2 linked regions of the Planctomyces sp. SH-PL14 genome follow. The protein of the gene in region 1 binds, or shares a complex with, the protein of each later gene. Links are inferred from orthologs where the notes say so. Each region holds a gene or a part of one and is shown in the gene's direction. Other genes may lie near its edges. The genes, in order: mnmG and VT03_RS03295.

The links.
Region 2: the proteins of mnmG (region 1) and VT03_RS03295 are in contact, whole or in part, in a solved structure (PDB 9HIP), measured with the Escherichia coli proteins. The link is inferred for Planctomyces sp. SH-PL14 from one-to-one orthologs.

Annotation. Positions count from the first base shown.
Region 1 is NZ_CP011270.1:4,531,032-4,541,484, forward strand. The notes cover bases 4,854-7,761. They hold mnmG (tRNA uridine-5-carboxymethylaminomethyl(34) synthesis enzyme MnmG), read left to right. Parts: upstream 4,854-5,301; coding sequence 5,302-7,221; downstream 7,222-7,761. Other genes in these bases: VT03_RS17525 (trypsin-like peptidase domain-containing protein), read left to right, coding at 4,854-4,896; VT03_RS17535 (DUF6157 family protein), read left to right, coding at 7,259-7,723. Also shown: VT03_RS17510 (PQQ-binding-like beta-propeller repeat protein), read right to left, coding at 1-1,044; VT03_RS17515 (glycosyltransferase family 39 protein), read left to right, coding at 1,239-2,642; VT03_RS34250 (DUF2892 domain-containing protein), read right to left, coding at 2,649-2,945; more of VT03_RS17525, read left to right, coding at 3,136-4,853; VT03_RS17540 (carboxypeptidase regulatory-like domain-containing protein), read right to left, coding at 8,117-8,554; VT03_RS17545 (DUF1559 domain-containing protein), read right to left, coding at 8,765-9,781; holA (DNA polymerase III subunit delta), read right to left, coding at 10,284-10,453. UniProt on the Escherichia coli protein: NAD-binding protein involved in the addition of a carboxymethylaminomethyl (cmnm) group at the wobble position (U34) of certain tRNAs, forming tRNA-cmnm(5)s(2)U34.
Region 2 is NZ_CP011270.1:811,133-821,544, forward strand. What follows is about bases 6,400-9,266. They hold VT03_RS03295 (tRNA modification GTPase), read left to right. Parts: upstream 6,400-7,075; coding sequence 7,076-8,458; downstream 8,459-9,266. Other genes in these bases: VT03_RS03290 (transglutaminase-like domain-containing protein), read left to right, coding at 6,400-7,045; VT03_RS03300 (protein arginine kinase), read left to right, coding at 8,554-9,266. Also shown: VT03_RS03260 (TolB family protein), read right to left, coding at 1-707; VT03_RS03265 (RidA family protein), read left to right, coding at 1,236-1,694; VT03_RS03270 (hypothetical protein), read right to left, coding at 1,703-2,545; VT03_RS03275 (hypothetical protein), read right to left, coding at 2,640-3,029; VT03_RS03280 (hypothetical protein), read right to left, coding at 3,085-4,461; VT03_RS03285 (GlsB/YeaQ/YmgE family stress response membrane protein), read right to left, coding at 4,575-4,985; more of VT03_RS03290, read left to right, coding at 5,564-6,399; more of VT03_RS03300, read left to right, coding at 9,267-9,612; VT03_RS03305 (class I SAM-dependent methyltransferase), read left to right, coding at 9,609-10,331; VT03_RS03310 (AAA family ATPase), read right to left, coding at 10,347-10,412. UniProt on the Escherichia coli protein: Exhibits a very high intrinsic GTPase hydrolysis rate. Involved in the addition of a carboxymethylaminomethyl (cmnm) group at the wobble position (U34) of certain tRNAs, forming tRNA-cmnm(5)s(2)U34.

The DNA of each region.
Region 1 (10,453 bases):
CCCCGGGCCGGCGTTGGGCCGGTAGACGTGCTCGCCAACGACCAGCCCCGTCCCGATGCTCTGCGGGCTCTTCTCCGTCCGCCACAGACGGGCCGTGTCCGTCATGTCCCCCGTACCGCCCAGCGTGAAAGCCATCGCCGGCCCGCTGAACCCGCCGGTCATGAAACACAGGTTCCCCACGATCAGCGGCGAGGAATAGGCAAGGTCCCCCCCGCCATGCCGCAGCCCGGAACACCACCACAGCGCCTTGCCGTCCCGCGGGTCATACCCCACGACGCGGGTCGGCATCGCCACGATCAACTGGTCCTGCCCGCCAACCTTGGCCACGACCGGCGTGGCCCATGAGCCAAAGTACCGCCGGTCGGGCGTGTTGCTCCCGTCCCCTTCGACCGGCTCCTCCGTCTGCCAGATCGTCTCACCGGACTGGAGATCGAGAGCCGCCACGAAGACCCGTTTTCCTGGTCCCGAGTGCAGGATCACGCGTCCCCCGTGGAGAATCGGGGAGGTCCCGTATCCCCAGATGTGACGGAACTCGCCGAAGTCCCGCGTCCAGCGCTTCTCGCCGCTGAGGGCATAGGCATGAAGTCCGCCGGTGGCGTGCCACACGACCACCGTCTGGCCGTCCGCAACGGGCGTGGTTCCAGCGTGCGGGTTGGTCTTGTGCGTCGGCATCTCGCGGTCGATCTCGACCGTCTGTTTCCATTCGAGCGACCCGTCGAGCAGGCGGTGGCAGATCAGGCTCAACCGCTTGCCGGCGGGGTCTTCGGCACTCGTGACGAAGACGCGGTCTCCCACCACGATGGCGCTGCCGTTGCCCGGCTGCGGGAGGGGCACTTTCCAGCGGATGTTTTCGTCGGGGCCCCACTTCAGCGGGACACGGGCGGCGTCGGCGGTCCCGTCCCCCCGCGGTCCCCGGAAGGCGGGCCAGTCGTCGGCAAGGGCCGGAATCGCCGTCGCGAGACAGGCCAGGATCGCCAGCCCGTGCCGCATGCGGCGGACGATCGATGTTCGAGGTGAAAGGTCGTCGGAAACGCCGGTCCGCATGGTGCCGTCCCCTCTGTCGTCGAAGATATGGCCCGCCAACGCTCCTCCTTTGCGAAGTATGGGCTTGCGGCTGGCGAACTTTCCAGATCGGGGGGCCCGCCCAGTGACCGACTGCACCCGACGGGAGCGGGGACTATGCTGTGACGAGCGACACCGGACCTCCGACCGACCTCGTCCAAGGCTCCTCTCTCCTGATGTCTTCCCCTCCTTCGATCCCTCGGTCGGCCCGAGAGGCCACGGCCCACGCGGAGGGAGCGGGGCCGGGAGTCGGACTGGTCGTCCTATCGGTCCTTGATGCCGCCAAACTCGCGCTGGTGCTTCTCTCGGGGTTGGGGCAGCCTTGGCCGGACTCGGTCGGTTACTGGTCCCTCGGTCGGGACGTCGCCGCGGGGGACCTGGCCCTGTGGGGCGCGGCGGTCGGCTATCGCACCCCCGGGTATCCGTGGTTCCTGGGAGGACTGCAGTGGGCCCTGGGCGACCGGGCCCTGCTGGCGACTGCGATCTTCCAGCAGGGATGCGTGTGGCTCACCCACCTGATCGTCGTGCTCTGGACCTGGCGGCTTTCCGGATCGCGACGAGGGGCGCAGATTGCCTATGCGCTCTGCGTCTGTTCGACGGCCCGGCCCCTGTACGCCAACTGGATTCTGACGGAAACGCTGGCGACCTTCATCCTCGTCGGGGTGTCATTCCTGCTCTCATCGACCGGGAGCGCCGCGCGGCTCCGGTCCATGCTGCTGGTGGGGCTCCTGGCCGGGATCGGGGTCCTGATCCGTCCTTCGCTGATCGTGCTGCCGATTGCCGTCCTGGCGGCGGGAGTCTGGCAGGCTCGAAGCCTGTCCGGGTCGCGAAGTCGCGCCGCCACGATCATTGGTCCGGTTCTCCTGGCGCTTCTGATCGTGGTTCCGTGGGCCGGGCGAAACAAGGTCCTCTTCGGCCGCTGGGCGCTCGTGACTTTCGCGGGGCGGGAACTCTGGACAGCCAACTTCAGCCCGTGGCCCGGAGCGGGGCTGGCAATACCGGAAGACGGCCCGGGAGGGGAGCTGCGCGACCGCATCGCGGCGGAACCGGCGATCGATCTCCGTCACAACTGGAGCGTGGCGAAAGCCCTGGCGGCCTCGGGGCTCAATGATGCGGAGCTCGACCGTCTCATGGAGCGGACGACATGGCAGGCGATCCTCCGCCAGCCAAACCGCGCGGCGTTCTACGGGGCGGCGCGGTGTCTCACGTTCTGGTATTGCCGGGAGTTCGCCCCTCCGACGAACGAGATCGGCCGATTCCCATCAGGAACGACGATGCCGATCCCCTCCAGCACCCGGGAAACGGTTCTCGCCTGGACGCCTGAGCGTCGGCAATGGTTCGTCGTGGCGGCGGGGGCGATCAGCGGATTGTGTGTCCTGCTGCTGATCCGGGATCCGGCGACGCGCTGGAACGGTCTCCTGCTGGCGGGGCTCTGCGGAGGGACGACCCTCCTGACCGCCGGCTTGGAGATCCCGACCTACCGCTATCGCCTGCCGCTGGAACCGCTCCTTATCGTCGCCGTCGCGACCGCAGCGTCTCGATTCCTCCACACGCCGACGGACGAACCCGCCGGAGGATGATGTCGCTCAGGCTTCCTGACGCACGCGGGCCGGCCGCGGCGAGCTGTTGACGCGGGCCGGCTCCAGGTCGTCTTCGGCGGTCGACATCCCGAGGGCCTCGTAGGTCATGCAGTGACCGGTCATTCCGCGGTAGAGAAGCCCGCCTCCAACCGCCAGCGTGAGGATGTTCCAGGATCGGGCGAACAGCAGGCTGCTTGCCAGGAGTCCGCCGCCGATCAGAAGGGAAAGCTGCTGCTCGTGCTGGCTGATGTTCCGGTGACAGGCGGAACCGCATTCGGAGGAAGTGTTTTGAGATGCCATCATGTCCTCGATTCTTGCAGAGATAGATTCGGTGAGGGTGGAGCGGGCAAACTGTGTGCCCCGGACGAAGGAAGGTGATCCCTGGAAGGCCGGATGTTGTTGAACCGAGTGGTTCGACGGTGGTAGAGTCGGGCGCGGATCGGTGTCGGCTTTGGGCATCGTGGATCGTGAGGGCAGGGGACGAGGTGACGGAATGAGCACATTCCTGTGGCGAACGACCGGCCTCTTCATGCTGGCGGTGCTGATGTCCCTCGGGCCGACAAGTCTCGCCCAGACGAAACCGGGGCTCGGGACCGCTTCGAAGAGTCCCGCCGACAAGGCGATCGACGGGGCGTTTTCCAAGCTCCGGACGATGCGCCGGCCGGCCGACGGAGTCGCCCTGCTGACCACGCTCCTCGAAGACAAGACCTTCTCCGCCGTCCAGCGGCAGAAGGTCGCCAGGGAACTGGAGGTCTGGCAGAAGCGCGAGGCGGACAAGCTCGTCCGCAGCGGGACCAGCTGGATCACCGCGGAGGAGAAGACCCGCCGGGAGAAGGAGGCGGACCTGCTGATCGAGAAGGCCTTCCTCCTGATCGACACGAAGGACTATCGGTCGGCCCGGGAAGCCCTCGAAAAGGCGAGCCGGACCGACGACGCCGGGCTGAGGGCGGACTTTCTGCTGGGCCTGCTCAACACGCCGATCCTCGCCAATTCGCCCGAGACGGCGGAGAAGCATTTCCGCAAAGTGCTGACGCGCTCGCCGAATCATATTCCGACGCTCAACAACCTCGCCCTGTGCTGCGTTCGGCAGAAGGAGTTCTCGAAGGCGTATGAGTGCTGGCGGCAGCTGGGCGAAGTCGCCCCCAACACGCCGGAGCTGTCGCACAACCTCGGCCGGCTGCTCGACGAGTCCGGCAAGGGGCTCATCAACCTCGGGAACTCCGAGAAGAAGCGGTTTCAGGACCTGTACCTCGATATCGCCACCGGGGAGAACGCGCCGGACCGCTACAAGCAGGGGGGCTGGCGGTACATGCACCTCACGCTTCCGAAGGAGGAAGCGGACCGCACCCCTGTCCGCGACGCCTCGTCGCTGATCCTGGCGGCGAGCGGGACGGGGTTCGCGATTCTGCCGGGGGTGGTGCTGACCAACCGGCACGTCGTGAACGACGCGCATTCGATCCGGGTCGATGTCGAGACCGCCTCCGGCTGGACGTCGCTCGAAGCGAAGGTCAAGGCGGTCAGCGACACGCTCGACCTGGCGATCGTGGAGTGTCCCAAGCTGGTTTCACCGGCGGTGCAGGTCTCGACCGGCGCGCAGCGCCGCGGCTCGGAGGTGATGATCCTGGGCTACCCGAAGCCGGGCGCGCTCGGTCGGACGCTCAAGACGACGCGGGGCTCGATCACCGCTCTCCCCAGCAGCGACTACGACGGCATGCTGCTGTTCGACGCGACCGCCAACCCCGGCAACAGCGGCGGTCCGATCGTCGATCAGAACGGGAACGTCATCGCGGTCCTGACGGTGGGATTCGACCTCAAGGGGCAGCTCACCGGGGGCGTGACGATGTCGGACGCGCTGAAGTTCATCCAGTTCCACTATGGGGACTATCGGCCGAAGCAGGGGGGCAAGAAGCTCGAATGGCCCGACGTCGATGAGCTGATCGCCAAGTCGACCGTGATGGTCGGGGTCTACCAGCAGGTCGTGAAGCTCGGAGCGGGGACAGGGGGGGCCGCGGGACAGGCGACGAAGTCGTCCGGCTCCTACATCGAAGACAACGCCTGCTCGTTCTGTGGCGGTTCGCAGATGGTCACCTGTTCGGCGAAGGGGTGTTCGCGGGGTGGCATGTCGGTGACGGAGACGGTCCAGGCGGGGACGAACCCGGTCACCGGGCAGGCGCTCTTCAAGTCGGTGACGCGGAAGGTCTCGTGTGGTACCTGTGGCGGGACGGGAAAGATCGACTGCCCCCGATGCCACTGATTCAAACCGCGTCCTCGTCGGCACGACTCCCATAGCTTAAGCCCAAGGTGCTACGGCCGCTGGGGTCAAGTTGGCTCACCCCCTTGCCGCCGGAGGCGCTTCCATGAGGAACCGTGGTAAGCAACGGACGCCCGCTTTGTGTCACCGGCGTTGAGGACTCCACGCTCGCTTCGTAGTCCCCGTGGGTTGGTGAGGGGGCATACGACACGTCGTCCGCGTCTGGACACTCACTCCTTCAGACAGTTCTCGACGGCCAGGCCTCCGGCGGGCAAAGGGGCGTTGCCCCTCTGCACTCCCCACCAGGGTGCCCCTGGACCCGGTGAGGGCTGTGACTTCGGGTGAGCTGTTTCACCGGGGAGCGCGCCGGTAGACTTACGGGCTTGTGCTTGAACGAGAACGGTGAGAATGAGCGGCTGCAGTTACGAATTCGACGTCGTGGTCATCGGGGCGGGACACGCCGGAATCGAGGCGGCCCTCGCGTCCGCACGGCTCGGAGCCCGCACCGCCTTCCTCACCATGAACTGCGACACCGTCGGCCAGATGAGCTGCAACCCAGCCATCGGCGGCGTTGCCAAGGGACAGATCGTCCGCGAAATCGACGCCCTCGGCGGCGAAATGGGGAAGTGCATCGACGCCACCGGCATCCAGTTCCGGATGCTCAACAGCGGCAAGGGGCCCGCCATGCACAGCCCCCGCGCCCAGGCCGACAAGAAGGCCTACCAGTTCCGCATGAAGGAAGTGGTCGAAAACGAGCCGAATCTGCACCTGCGACAGGAGATGGTCGAAGGCCTCCTGACGGAGGAGGCGGAAGGCGGAAGGCTTAAGGCGGAAGGTAGAGGGGAAGAGGCCGTGAACGGCCTCCCATCAGAGGCGCCGGACGCTGAGCTCCCCTCTTCTCTACCTTCAGCCTCCCGCCGCATTCGCGGCGTCGCCGTCCGCGGCGGCGCTGTCTACCGCTGCCGCGCCGTCATCGTCACGACCGGGACGTTTCTTCAGGCGATCATGCACACGGGAGAAGCGAAGACTCCCGGCGGACGCGCGGGGGACGGCACGACGGGGACGATGTCCGACAGCCTGCGGGACCTCGGCTTCGAGCTGGAGCGGTTCAAGACCGGCACCCCGTGCCGCCTCAACGGCCGGACGATCGACTTCTCCGTCCTCAAGGAACAGCCCGGCGACCCCGAGCCGACCCCCTTCTCGTTCCTGACCGACCGGATCGCGCAGCCGCAGATGTCCTGCTGGCTGACCGACACCAACCCTTACGTCCACGACCTGATCCGAGCCAACCTCCACCGGGCCCCGATGTACAGCGGTCAGATCCGCTCGACCGGCCCGCGGTACTGCCCGTCGATCGAGGACAAGGTGGTCCGGTTCGCCGACAAGGAATCGCACCAGATCTTCCTGGAGCCCGAAGGACGGAACACCTGGGAGTATTACTGCAACGGGATCTCGACCAGCCTGCCGCGGGACGTGCAGGACGAGCTCGTCCACTCGATCCAGGGGCTGGAAAAGGCCCAGATCATGCGGTACGGGTACGCCGTCGAGTACGACTTCGCGCCGCCGACGCAGCTCCACGCGACGCTGGAAACGAAGCGTGTCGAAGGGCTCTACTTCGCCGGCCAGATCAACGGCACGACCGGCTACGAAGAAGCCGCGGGACAGGGGCTGATGGCGGGGATCAACGCGGCCCTCAAGCTGAAGGGGGAGCCGCCCCTGATCCTCGACCGCAACCAGGCCTACCTGGGGGTGTTGATCGACGACCTCGTGACCCGCGGCGTCGACGAGCCGTACCGGATGTTCACGTCGCGGGCCGAGTACCGGCTGCTGCTGCGGCAGGACAACGCCGACCGCCGCCTGACGCCGACCGGAGTTCGGATCGGCCTGGCGACGGAAGAGCGGCGGACGCGGCATGAGGCCTACGAAGAGGAACTGGCGCGAGGGCTGGCCTTCCTCCGGAAGACGCGGCACGAACACGACACACTGGAGGCGTGGCTGCGGCGGCCGGAGATGACTTGGGACAGCCTGTGTCAGATGGCCCCGGCCGTGGGAGAGCTGGGGCTCAGCCCGCGGGCGGGCGAGCAGGTCCAGATCGAGGTGAAGTACGCTGGTTACGTCCAGCGGCAGGAGCTGGATGTGAAGCGGGCCGAGAAGGTCCAGGCAATGCGGATCCCCGAGACGTTCGACTTCCGGGCGATCCCGCAGCTCCGGGCCGAGGCGCGGGACAAGTTGAGCCGGGTCCAGCCGCGCGATGTCGGACAGGCGGGCCGGATCAGCGGCATTACGCCCGCGGACCTGGCGGTCGTGATGCTCTATCTCAAGAAGTGACGAAGCGGGCCGGGTCGGTGCGGGGAGGGAGAACGCAATGAAGGCGTCGGCGATCCCGAAGGCGAGTCTCGATCCGCACAGGAACTACGTCGACACGTTCATCACGGTCGCGCCGGACTCCACGGCGAAGGAGGGGACTGCGCCGCCCGTCCGGGGCGAGGCGCCGACGATTCCGCAGCTGGAGTTCGAGCTGTTGTCGAAGAGCCCCGGAAAGTGGACGCAGCAGGAGCTTCAGTTCGCGGTCCATCTGCGGCGGGAGGGGATTGCGGCCGCGGAGGCGAAGAGTCGGCACCGGGAGTTGTGGGAGGCGTTCTTCTCGAAGTCTCACGCCTGCCTGCGGGCCTCTGCGCTCCCCAAGAAGTACGGCTGGGGGTTGCGATTCGATTCGGATGGCCGGATTACGCTCGTGTCGGTGGAGAGTTCCGAGTACGCGCGGATTGCAGCGGGTCGTGAAGCCGGGACGAAGATCGTTCCGGCGATGCGGAGTCGTCGGGCGATGTAGCGTACTGCACGGGCCGCGTCCTTGCCGGACGGACTCTGGTAGCTCAAACCCAACGTGCTACGGCCGCTGGGGTCAAGGGGGCCACGCCCCCTTGCCGCCGGAGGCACTTCCATGAGGAACCGTGGGACACAACGGATGTCCGCTTTGTGGAACCGGCGTTGAGGACTCCCTCAAAATACACCGCTCGCTTTGCAATCCCCGCGGGTTGGTGAGGGGGCATACGACACGTTGTCCGCGCTTGGATACGCCCTCCTTCAGACATTCCCCGACGGCCAGGCCTCCGGCGGGCAAAGGGGCGTTGCCCCTCTGCACTCCCCACCAGGGTGCCCCTGGACCCGGTCGGGACGGAGAGCCCCCGTCGGACGTCTGCTCTCCCTTCAGCCTCTCCCACCACTACTTCGACTTCAAATCAAACGTCTGCGTCCACCCCGCGTCCGGCACCGTCAGCGTCAGCTTGGTCTGAGCGGCGTCGCTGAATCGCGGCGGCACCGTCTCGATCGCACCAACGTCCGCCGCCGACTGGCCCGGCGGAACAGGAGAGCCATTCGGCAGACCCATGCGGGAGACGACGATCTTGTACGATCCCGGCGGAATCCCGGTCTCGGTCCGCCACTTCGCTTCGAACTTCCCGTCCTCGCCCGTGTAAGCGACCCCCGCAATCCCCTTCGTCTCGCCGTCGGGAAGGAACGTCATGGCAGCCATCGTCAACGGCTTGCCGTCGAGAGTCACCATCCCATTGACGGGAGCCAGCTTCTCCGGCTTCTCCGACTTGGCCCCCCCGCAACCGACAAGCGCGGAGACGAGGAGCATGTAAGGAGCGAGTGAGCGCATCGGACGAATCGACATCGGACAGAAACCCGGGAATGGAGAAACCCTCCGTTCTCCGCTGACCACCCAAAGGGCCAGCGGAGAACCGGGGAGGGATGAGGGAAGGAGGGCTGTGGTGGTGGGACAAGGCCGGGTGCGGCCGCCCGCGCGGCCGAGAGAAGCGGAAGCGGAACGACAGGTCCCGCCTCCGTCACGACATCCGGCTGGAGGGAATCAGAAGTCGCCGAGCAGCTGACCGTCGGAGATCGTCCCCAGACGGCCGCGGGCGGTGTTGTCGAGGTTCTCGGTCAGGAACCGGACGGCGCCGTCCCCCATCAGGACGTTCATGCCTCCGGCGTGCACACTCCCGGGAGCGCTCCAGGTTCCGAGGCGGAGCGGGATCTGCGTGATCGGCGGAGTCCAGGCGCAGCAGTCCCAGTTGTTGATGTTCGCGGCGCGGGCCAGGTCGACCCCCTGCCCGACCCACTTGGCGTAGCCCCACGTCCCGGTGACGCCGTCGCGGATATCGAGCGTCGTCTCGCAGACCGCGACACTGTTGCTCATGCCGTCCTTCACGTCGCCGATTCGGGCGCTCGAGTTGATCCCGAACATCCGGCGGCTCGTCGAAGCAACGTTCATCCAGTCCGTGCAGTTGCTCGAGGTGCCGACAACATTGAACTCGTAGCTCGTCTTGGCCCCCAGGTAGGCGGCGTTGGCACCGCTGGACGCGATGGAGTAGTCCGCGGATGTCGTCGACCGGTAGAACCGGTCGCCAGGATCCGAGGGGCACAGGAATGCCGGAAGCGAGACGGAGACGACCTTGTCGTTCGTCCCCACCGCCGTCCCGGTCAGCACAGCCGGACTTCCGGTCCGCACGTGGTTGCTCGCGGGCGAGCTGTGGTCGTACTGGTTGTAGAGGGCCCCCTGGTCGATGTAGGGGAGCAGCATCGTCCAGCCGCGGGCGTTCCGGACGGGACTGTTCACCGTATTGGGGGCCGCCACGCTGATGCACGAGCCCGGGTTCATCGACGAGAACGGGAAGATGAAGTGCGTCTCGTGATAGCTGTGGAGGGCGATTCCGAGCTGCTTGAGGTTGTTCTGGCACTGCGACCGCCGGGCCGCTTCGCGGGCCTGCTGCACGGCGGGCAGCAGGATCGCCACGAGGACGGCGATGATGGCGATGACGACGAGCAGTTCGATCAACGTGAAACCGCTTGATCTCCCGCGGAGACCGGACTTCGAAAACAGCATCAGCTCACCCTGGGAAAAACGGAGACACTTTCGGGGCCGCCTTGATTCCTCGCGGGCGGCGCCGTTCGAACCTGTTCGACGCGTGGAACTCCACGCATTCGCGGAGGAGAGACACGGAGACGACCGCGTCGTGATCCGGCGATCGGACCAAGAGGTCCGGACAGGCGCTCAGCACGTTTCCGATCCCATCCTGGGCGGTCGCGCGAGCGATGTGCCTAGTGACTTAGCAAGCGACATTCCAACACCGCGAAACTGGCGATTGCCACGCGGGAAACGCAATCGGCAAAGGCCTCCGCCGGGACATCTGCTGCTGGAAACACTTCGCACAGAGTGGATTTAGGTCGATCTGCACCGCCCGTCTCGAAGCTCTCTCTGTTTTGCGAACAGTGCCCTTCAAAGCGGCAGTGTCCGATGGGTTCGCCGTGATGAGAGAGGCGCTCAGGCCCGCGCTGCCTCAAAAGCGGATGAGGATGCCTGTGGAGTGCGCAAACACTGCCTCGCCTCACGCCTGGCTCACGGGGACCGTTCCGGTGAGCCACAGGACGAGGTTCTCGATCTGCAGCCGATCCGAGACGCGGCTCGCTCCCTTGAGTCCGCGGTCGGCGGCGACGAGGCGGGGGATGATCCGTTCGGCTCGGTCCCGGCCGATGCGGCGGAGGTACCGCTCCACCA
Region 2 (10,412 bases), 3.7 Mb from region 1 along the record:
TAGAGCTGGAGCATGTCCTTCTTGTCGCGGTCGCTGCGGAAGATGATCCACTTCCCGTTGGGGGAGAAGAACGGGCCGCCGTCGTAGCCGGGGACGTCCGTGATCTGCCGGACGTCGGTCCCGTCCGCCTTCATGACGTAGATGTCGGGATCGCCGTCCCGCATGGAGGTGAAGACGATGTGCGTTCCGTCGGGCGAGTAGCTCCCTTCGGCGTCGTAGCCGGGGGACTCGGTGAGCCGCTTCATTCCCGTGCCGTCGAAGTTGACGACGTACAGCTCCATCTCGGGGTCGAAGTCCCATTCGTACCGCCGCCGGCCCCCCTGGGCGGCGAGTTCGCGGGCGGCCTTCTCGGTTTCGGCGATCTTGGGATCGGTGTGGGAGGAGGCGAAGAGGATCTGCTTGGCGTCCGGTGTGAAGAAGGCGCAGGTCGTGCGGCCGCGGCCGGTGCTGATGAGGCGGGGGGTCCGCTCGTCGAGCGGTTGGACGTAGATCTGGTAGAAGGGGTAGCCGAGGGGGTAGGCCTGGAAGACGACGAGTTTGCCGTCGGGCGAGAAGTAGCCCTCGCCGGCGCGGGGGAAGCCGAAGGTGACCTGCCGGATGTTGGCGAGGTGTTTTGCTTCGGCGTCCGGAGTCTCCTGGGCGGAGACTGAGCGGGAGGCGGCCGTCGATGCCATCACGAGGAGGAGGGCGATCAGGAGTCGGGGCACGTAGTTCTCCGCTGCGGGGGATCGGATGGAAGGCGGACGGCGCATGGTGAAACATGCCCCGGCGGTCCGCAACTCATCTGTGGCCAATCCTGCTGGCTCAAACGGTGTACTTGCCGGCACAGCGATGCCAGCTCAAACCCATTGTGCGACGGCCACTGGGGTCAAGGGGGCAACCCCTTGCCGCCGGAGGCATTCCGGTGAGGAACCGTGGTACGCAACGGATGTCCCCTTTGTGGTACCAGCTATGAGGACTCCCTCACATCACACCGCGAGCTTTGCAATCCCCGCGGGTTGGTGAGGGGGCATACGGCACGTTGTCCGCGCTTGGACACTCACTCCTTCAGACGTCTCTCGACGGCCAGGCCTCCGGCGGGCAAGAGGGCGTTGCCCCCTTGCATCCCCCACCAGGGTGCCCCTGGACCCAGTCGGGGGCGGCGTTGCGTTTGAACAGCGACCACCGTTTGTCGGACACCACCCCGTCTGCGATAACACACCTCCAACCGGTCACCGCCACTGGGAGCGATCCGCATGTCCGTCGAAGCCCGCCTCAAAGAACTCGACCTCATCCTCCCCGAGCCCCCCGCTCCCGTCGCGGCCTATCTGCCAGCCGTCCGAACCGGGAATCTCGTGCAGGTCAGCGGACAGCTCCCGTTCGCCGGGAAAACGCTGATGGCCCAGGGCCCGGTCCCGACCAAGACCCCCGTCGACGTCGCGCAGTCCGCCGCCCGGCAGTGCGTCCTCAACGCCCTGGCTCACGTCAACCGGCTCCTCGGAAGCCTCGACCACGTCACGCGCGTGGTCCGGGTCGGTGTCTTCGTGCAGAGCGCAGACGGATTCTCCGATCAGCCGATCGTCGCCAACGGCGCCAGCGAACTCCTGGTCCAGATCTTCGGTGACATCGGCAAACACGCCCGTGCGGCGGTCGGCGTCAACGCCCTGCCCCTCGATGCGAGCGTCGAGATCGAGTTCACGTTCGAAGTGAACTGAGGAACCGGTTACGGCTTCGGCAGCACCGTCTCCCGCGTGCCGTCCGACTTGATCCGGAACAGAGCCTTCGCGCGGGGATCGATGAGCAGCAGGTCGTCCCCCTGGAAACGGATTCCGAGCGGGTTGACGAACGGGGCGCCGCTGACCCACTGCTCCGCCTTGCCGTCGTCCGTCACCTTCCAGACGCACTTCTTGTAGCCGTCGCTGACATACGAGACGCCGTCCTTACGGGCGATCTGGTGCGGGAACTCGAAGACGAGGTCCTTCACCACGACGGTGGGCTTCTTGTCCATCGAGAACCGCTGCAGCTGCGGAGCGGGAGAGGAGAGGACCCACAGTTCGTCCTTATCGAAGAAGAGCCCGCGGGCGCCGCCGATGACGGTGAACTCCTCCGGCGGCTGGTTCTTCGGAAGGCCGGCGAGGGGCACCTTCCACACCCGCTGGAGCTCGAGGTCCGAAACGAAGAGGTCGGTCCCGTGCGGGGCCATCGTAATGGGGATGCCGACGTAGCCGTTCGTGAGCGACGTCAGCTCTCCCTTGGGACTGACCTTGTAGACCTCGCGGGTGGCGGAATCGCCGGCGAGGAGCGTTCCGTCGTCGGTCACCGCCAGGCAGCGGATGGCGTTGAGGGGAGTGCGGTACTTCGATGTCCCCTGGACGACGATCTCCAGATTCTCGCCGCGGTAGACCCAGATCCCCGGCAGCTTGAGGTCGGCGATGTAGATCTCCCCCTCCTTACCCACAGCGATGTCGATCGGGTACTTCCACGGCAGGTCGTCCGCACGTCCGGACTGAATGCCCGCTCCGGTGAGGAGAAGAACGACAGCCGCCAGTACGGAGAGGAGTCTCATGGAAGTCGGAAGGGGCTGAAGGGACGAGCCAGACGGGAGATGAAGAAAAGATTAACGATCGAGGCGGCAACAATCGAAGCCGATTTGCGTCTTCTCACGAATCCAGGAGACGTTCGATCGTCTGGATCCGGTCGATCGGCAGGGGCGAGCTTTCCCGGAGCGGAGAGCCGTCGAGCAGGAGGACGAGTTGACCGCGCTGGCTCTTCCGGGCGTCGGGGAAGCCGGTGAGGGTGGTCTGGTCGGCCAACGTGACCTGCACGCGATGGGTTTCCTCGAGCCCCGGGAGACCTTCGACATAGAGAACCGGAAAGCGGCTCCAGGCCCACAGCCAGAGCGAAAGCTGCGGGGCAACTTTCCCGGCGATGTCGAGCCATTCCTCCTCCGCCTTCCGCAGGTCCGCGAGCGGGGCGGAGCGGCACCAGGGGATCAGGACGTCGGCGATCCACTCCTTGCGGGAACGGACCAGATCCGCGAAGTCAGGCATGAGGAACGGAGAGGGGACGCAGAGAGGAAGCGGACGGGTGGAGAGTTGGGCGCGACTACAGGTCCCCAGACCCCTTGGGGGTGGGTTCCGCCGGCGCCATCGGCGCGTTCTGGCCGGCCGGGATGACCCCTTCCAGCACGGTCGCCGGTTCCGTAACGGGGGAGTCAACGATGGTCCGTGGGGGAACCTTCACCGTCAGCCGGAACGAGGGGGGCAGCACGCGCCCGCCCGTTTTCTCCGTCTTCTCCTGGATCTCGAACATCCGTGCGTTGGACGGGACGGCGAAGTACAGCACTCCCTGCGGGTCTTCGTAGATGCAGGGGAAAATCTTCCCGTCCACGACCGCCTCGACCCAGTGGCCGAGAGTCCGGTTAAGGGCGGGGACCCCGAGTCGATCGCGGAACTCGGCCATGTCGCGGATCCCCGACTGGTTCTGCACCGCCGTCGACACACGGCTCACAAAATCGTTGGCAGCGCGGCCGATCGTTGTCGAGCGTGTGATCTGGAGACGCTCCGCGTTCTGGCTGAGCCAAGCCGAGACGATCGGCACCTTGTGAGGATCGATGCGGACGATGTCGGTGTCGTAGCCATCCTTAACCTCGACGATGATTCCCCGCACGTCGCTGAGGAACGAGACCACCATGAGGTTCGAGGCGAGGGGGATCGACGTTTTGTCGAGGACCTGCCGGACGAATTTCACCTGGTCCTCGGTCGCGCCCGCTTCCTGCCAGGAGACCGTGACGCTGATCGGTTTCTTGGGCTCGACGCGCTCGCCGTCGAGTTCTCCGACGTAGTGCTTCTCGTTCAGCTTCATGTAGCCCGCGACCGCTCCGGCGACGATCACGATCGCCAGCACCGGGAGGGCGTAGACCCAGGTGGGGAGCGGCTGCCGGTTCCGGTACTGCGCCATCGCGGGCGAGCCCTGGTACTCCTCCGGCTCATCGTCGAAGAACTGAATATCGGCGTCCGCGCCATCCGTGGGAGGGTTGAAGGGATCGACCGGCTCGATGGGGCGGACCGGTTGGGCAACCGGCGGTTCGGCTTCCGCGACGGAGAATGGAGAGGGAGCGGGGGCCGAGGACTCGGAGCGCCGCTTGCGGCCGGAGCCCGAGGCTTCGTCGGCTGCCGTCCCTCCGCCAAACTTGGCGAAGAAGGATTCGGGGGCGCCCGGTTCGGCTGCGGCTGCCTCGCGGCGGACTGGACGAGGGGCCTCCGCGGGGGCAGCGGCCGGGGCCGCGTTCGCGCGGGAGGCGGATCGGCGGTCGGAGGGGGGTGCCGCTTCCGACGGCGGGGCCGGGGGAGCCGCGAGAGTGGAGGCGGCGGGTACGCGGATCCGCGCGCCGCACTTGGGGCACTTTCCGGATTTCCCTGCGGCGTTGTCCGGCACCTGGACGGCAGCGGAACACGAAGCACATTCAAACTGAATCGACATGAGTCCCAAGATCTACGGGCCACAATTCCGAGGTGGAATTGTAGTCGGATCCGGGACGGGACGCGCCGTCCAGCCCTGTTGTTCGGGGGGCGTTTTCTTGCGGAACGGGAGGTTCATCCCGCTCGGCGGCGTTCTTCGATCCAGACTTCTCGCTTGTTCGACTGCGGGCTGCGGCGGCGAGTGCGGGTTCCGAGTTCGAGCCAGCGGTCTTCCGTTTCGCGGATGAAGGAGCCGGCGAACAGGCGGTAGCAGCCCAGGAGGAGGAAGGCCCCGGCGGTTGAGGCGACGAAGCCCCAGGAGCTGATGGGAGAGACCTTGATACTGCTGGTGAAGAACGAGAGGGAGCCGCAGCCGATGACGGCTCCGACGATTCCCATGACGAGGGTTCCGACCGCTCCGCCGGGGTCGCGGCCGGGCATGATCGCTTTGGCGGTGAGTCCGACGACGGTTCCGAAGCCGACCCACAGCAGGATTTCGTGGGCTCCCTGCTCGAGCGACGTCATGAGGGAAGCGTCCAGTGCCATGGGAGTCTCCGGGAGCGGTGTTGGCCCCGTTTTTGGCGGGACGCGCTTCATGGGATCGACGCGGTGAAACCGTCAGCTCGCGTCAAATCGGTCTTTCCCGTAGGGCTCCCGCAGATTTCGCAGATTGCCAAAGCTGAGCCGTGTCCTCGCCGGCACGACTCGATAGCTCAAACCCAACGTCCCACGGCCGCCTGGGGTCAAGGGGGTCCTACCCCCTTGCCGCCGGAGGCACTTCCATGAGGAACCGTGGGACACAACGGATGTCCCTTTTGTGGAACCGGCGTTGAGACTTCCCGCTCGCATCGGAATCCCCGCGGGTTGGTGAGGGGGCATACGACACGCTGTCCGCGCTTGGACACGATCTCCTTCAGACATCTCTCGACGAGAGGGCCTCCGGCGGGCAAGAGGGCGTTGCCCCCTTGCATCCCCCACCAGGGTGCCCCTGGACCCGGTTGGTGGGGATGCTGGCTATCGTTCTGCCGAGATCGTGTTCAAATCGTCCACGGGATGTGAATAGAATCCTAACATTCCCCCCGGGACGGTGTTCCAGCACCCTCAGCCCTCCGTTCGGAGCCCGTATGCGATCGCTCGTTTCCGCCCTCCTCCTTTTCGCTGCCTGCTCAATCACCCTCCATCCGGCCCGCGCCGATTCCGAGACCTCCAAGCCGCGCGAAGACTGGCAGGTCATCTTCCTCGGCGGCCAGCGGGTCGGATACTCCAGCTCCAACACGCGGACGGTCACCCGCAACGGCCAGGAAGTCCTGATCTCGGACACCCTCGTCGCCATGACGATCAAACGCTTCGGCGTCTCCCTCAAAATGATCGTCCGGCAGTCCTCCGAAGAGGACCCCAAGTCCGGCCGACTCCTGAGCTCCTCGTTCATCTCCGAGAACCCGCCGATCAGCAAAACTGAAATGACCGGGCGGGCCGAAGGAAACGCCTTCCTCCTGGAGACCCGCAACTCGGGCCGCGTGACGAAGTCCCGCGTCGAGATCGGCGACGACGTCCGCTCCCCCGCCTGGCAGGAACGGTACCTGGAGGAACATCCCCTCAAGCCAGGGGAAAGCGCGACGTTCAAGATCTTCTCCCCCGAGACTGCCAAGGTCGCCACGATCAGCCTCAAGGCCCTGGAGCCCGGAGAGACGAAGCTCCTCGACGGATCGGTCCGAAAGTTCGACCGGACCGAGATGAAGAACTCGATCACCCCCGGCGTCGACATGCTGATCTTCAGCGAGCCCGACGGGAAAGTGGCCAAGCTCGAGACGAACGTCCTGGGCATGACGACCTACGCGGTGTCTGAGGCCGAAGCCCTGAAGGCGATCCCGGAGTCGGAACTGGACATCGGCCTCGACGGCCTCATCAAGGTCGAGGTTCCGGATCCGCACCACGCCGAGACCGTGACCTACCGCATCACCGCCACCTCCGCCGATCCCTCAACGTTGTTCGAGAGCGGACGGGACGGCCAGCAGGTGACCCGCAAGACCCCTTCGGAAACGCTTCTGACCGTCTCGCGGGTGCGGCCCCAGCCGCAGCCCGAGCCCGCCAAGAGTCTTCGGGAGGCGAACTCGTTCCTCGACTCGGACAACCCGAAGGTCCGCGCCCTCGCGGATGAGTACGACGCCGCTGGCCAGAGTCCGCGGGAGATTGCCAAGGGGCTGACGCACTTTGTCCACCGGCGGACAAAGAACAAGACCTTCTCCGTCGCAATGGCGACCGCCACCGAAGTCGCAGAGTCGCTGACCGGCGACTGCACGGAGCACTCCGTCCTGCTCGCCGCGCTGCTGCGGGCCAAGGGGATTCCCTCGCGAGTCGCCATCGGACTGGTCTACGTCGATCCGATCAAGGCGTTTGGCGGCCACATGTGGACCGAAGCCTACGTCGATGGCGCCTGGGTCCCGTTCGACTCCGCGCTGGAGATCGTCGACGTCCGGTCGGGCCATCTCAAGATGGGGGACTCGGACCTCTCGGATCAGTCTCCTAATCCGATGACCGACTTCGTGAAGATGATTCACCTCTGGTCCGGTGCGACGATCGCGGTCGTCGATCCGGCCGCGAAGTAACGGGCTCAGGGAAGGAAGTCACTCGCGACGATGGACCTCGACGAGCCGATCTGCGCCATCGCTTCCGCTCCGGGCCGCGCTCCGCGCGGAATCATCCGCGTTTCCGGACGCGATGTCGTGACGGTGGTCGAGCAACTCCTGCCGGCTACGGATGAGGAGGCCGCCGCCTCACCGACCGCGGCCCGCCGGACGCGACGTGCGTTCACCCTGACGGAGGGACCGGCCGACCTCCGCCGGTCGGTTCCGGTGGACCTTCATGTCTGGCCGACGAGCCGCAGCTACACCGGGCAGCCGATGGCGGAGCTGCACCTCGTCGGTTCGCCGCCGATCCTGGAACTGGCGCTGGAACGCCTTGTCCGAAATGGCTGCCGGTTGGCTCGGCCGGGGGAGTTCACGCTGCGGGCCTTCCTGGCGGGGCGGATGGACCTCACGCAGGCCGAGGCGGTGCTGGGCGTCATCGACGCCGAGAGCGAGCACCAGCTCCAGACGGCGCTGACGCAACTGGCCGGGGGCTTGTCGCGGCGGCTCGGAGACCTTCGCGAGCAGCTGCTCTGCGATCTGGCGGACCTGGAGGCGGGGCTCGACTTTGTGGAAGAGGACATCGAATTCGTCAGCCGCACGGATGTCCGGCGGCGAGTCCAGGAGACGATCACCGACGTCGCCACGCTCCTCCGCGTTGCGGAAACCCGTCATCGGGACGCCGCCCGGCCGCAGGTCGTGCTCGTCGGGTTGCCGAATGCCGGCAAGAGCACGCTGTTCAACGCTCTCACCGGCCGCGATCAGGCGATTGTCTCGGATGTCGCCGGGACCACCCGCGACGTTGTTCAGGCGATGGCGGAAATCGACGGACTGTCGGTCGACCTGTTCGACACCGCCGGCTGGGAGGCACCGTCGGACGAGATCATGGCTCAGGCAACCGGGCAGCGGGTGTCGCGGCTTGAACAGGCAGATGTCGTGATCTGGTGCGACGCGGCCGACGCAACAGAGCTGGAGCAGGCCGCGAGTCGCGAGCTTCGAGCGCGGCTCCCAAGGCCGCCGGACCTCGACCTGCTGCTGAAATGCGACGCCGGAACGCAGAGAGTTGGCGACGGGCCGCGGGGACATGTGTCGTGCAGCGTGAAGTCCGGGTTCGGGATGGCCGAAGTCATCGGGGCAATCGCGGGCCGGGCGCGGCGGGACTTTGGTCGGCGGGACGAGATCATCCCCTCGACCGCCGTCCGGTGCCGGGAGGAACTGCGGGCCGCCCTGACGGCCCTTGAATCCGCGATCGCGGCCCTCGACGGCGACCTCGGCGACGAGGTGATCTCGATGGAGCTGCGGCAGGCGCTCGACCGGATCGGCGAGATCACCGGGGCAGTCTCGAACGAGGATGTGCTCGACCGGCTGTTCGCCCGCTTCTGTATCGGCAAGTAGCCTCCGCGGAACCCCCTGTCCCGCCTAGAATTGAAGCCTGCTGGACGTTGGGACCGCATTGCACTAAACATGCGGTGGAATGCAGGAGATTTGAGTTGGAACTCGACACTTTGGCGAAGGGAACCGGCGAGTGGCTGCGAGGGTCGGGACCGGAGTCCGACGTCGTCATTTCGACGCGGATCCGTCTGGCCCGAAACGTTAGCGCAGATCCCTTTCCTCCCCGCGCCTCGGATGAGACCAAGGCGGCGGTCGAGTCGTTGCTGCGCGAGCCGGTTTGCCGGCAGTTCGCGAACCAGGAATTCACCTATCTCCGCCTCGACCAGCTGACGCAGCTCGACGGCCAGTTCCTCGTCGAACGGCAGATGATCAGCCGCGAGCACGCGGAAGGGACCGGGCCCCGCGGCGTGGCGATCAACGCGTCGGAGACGACGAGCGTCATGATCAATGAGGAGGATCACCTGCGGATGCAGTCCCTCCGCAGCGGCTTCGCCGTCGACGAGTGCTGGCAGGAAGCGAATGCGGTCGACGATTCCCTCCAGCAGGCGGTGACGTTCGCCTACAGCCCGCAGTTCGGCTTCCTGACGGCGTGCCCCACGAACGTAGGGACCGGGATGCGGGTCAGCGTGATGGTCCACCTCCCCGCCCTCGTCATGACGAAGGAGATCCAGAAGGTCTTCCAGGCGATGCAGCGGATGGGACTGGCGGTCCGCGGCCTCTACGGCGAGGGGAGCCAGGCGATGGGAGATTTCTACCAGATCTCCAATCAAACGACGCTTGGCCGCTCCGAGGCCCAGATCCTGGCGAACGTGAAGCGGATGGTGCCGGACATCCTCAGCTACGAGCGGCGGGCGCGGCAGGCGCTCCTCAAGGACGCCCGGGCACAGCTGCACGACAAGGTATCGCGGGCCTTCGGGGTCCTGCAGAACGCCCGGACGATCACCGCCGAAGAGACGATGCACCTCCTCTCGAGCGTGCGGCTCGGGCTGTCGCTGGGCCTCGTCAGCGGCGTCACGATTCCCGACCTCAACGTGCTGTTTATCCACACGCAGCCGGCCCATCTGCAGAAGCTGCATCAGACGTCGCTGGAGTCCAAGGACCGCAACGCCGCGCGGGCCGCGTTCCTCCGCGACCGCCTGGGACCCGCCGCGACATGACCAGTGCCGCGGCCACGCTTCCCGCTCCCTTCCATGAGCTCGACCTTCCGCCTCTTCCCGCCTTGCCGGGGGGATGGACCGTCGAAACCTTCCGCGCCGGATCCCGGGACCTGCGGCTCCTGAAGCCGGCGACCCCCGACGTCCTGCTGGACGATCCGGACGTGATCCGCGCGCACCAGAAGAACGGCTACATGCCCTACTGGGGGTACGTGTGGCCCTCGTCCTACACCATGATCAGGGCGCTGGAGAGGCCCCCCTGGAAACGGGGCGAGCGTGTTCTGGAACTCGGCACAGGGACGGGGATCGTCGGCCTCGCGATGCAGGAGGCGGGGGATGTCGTGACCTACAGCGACTACGACCCGACTTCCTGCCTCCTCTGCCGGTACAACGCCCTGGTGAACGGGTTCTCCGCGGACGACGTCCTGCAGCTCGACTGGAACGCGCCGGGAAGCGAAACGTTTCCGGTCATCGTGGGCTGCGAAGTGACTTACGAGCGGGGGAACCATCCCCTGCTGCTGAAAGTCATTGACCGGATGCTGACGCCCGACGGCATCTGCTGGCTCGGCGAGCCCGGGCGGTACTGGTCGCGATTCTTCTTCGACGACGCCCGCCAGCAGTTTCGCGTTCGCGTGCTGAACGAGCGTCTGGAGGAGATCGACGCTCCTCGGAGCGATGCGTTCCAGATCTTCGAGCTGAAGAAGCGGTCGACTGAAAACTGACGACCGACAACTTCCCTACACCCGCGTCAGCTTCTTGCCCCGCTCGTGGAGATCGACCGGGATCGCGGAGATCAGCTGCTC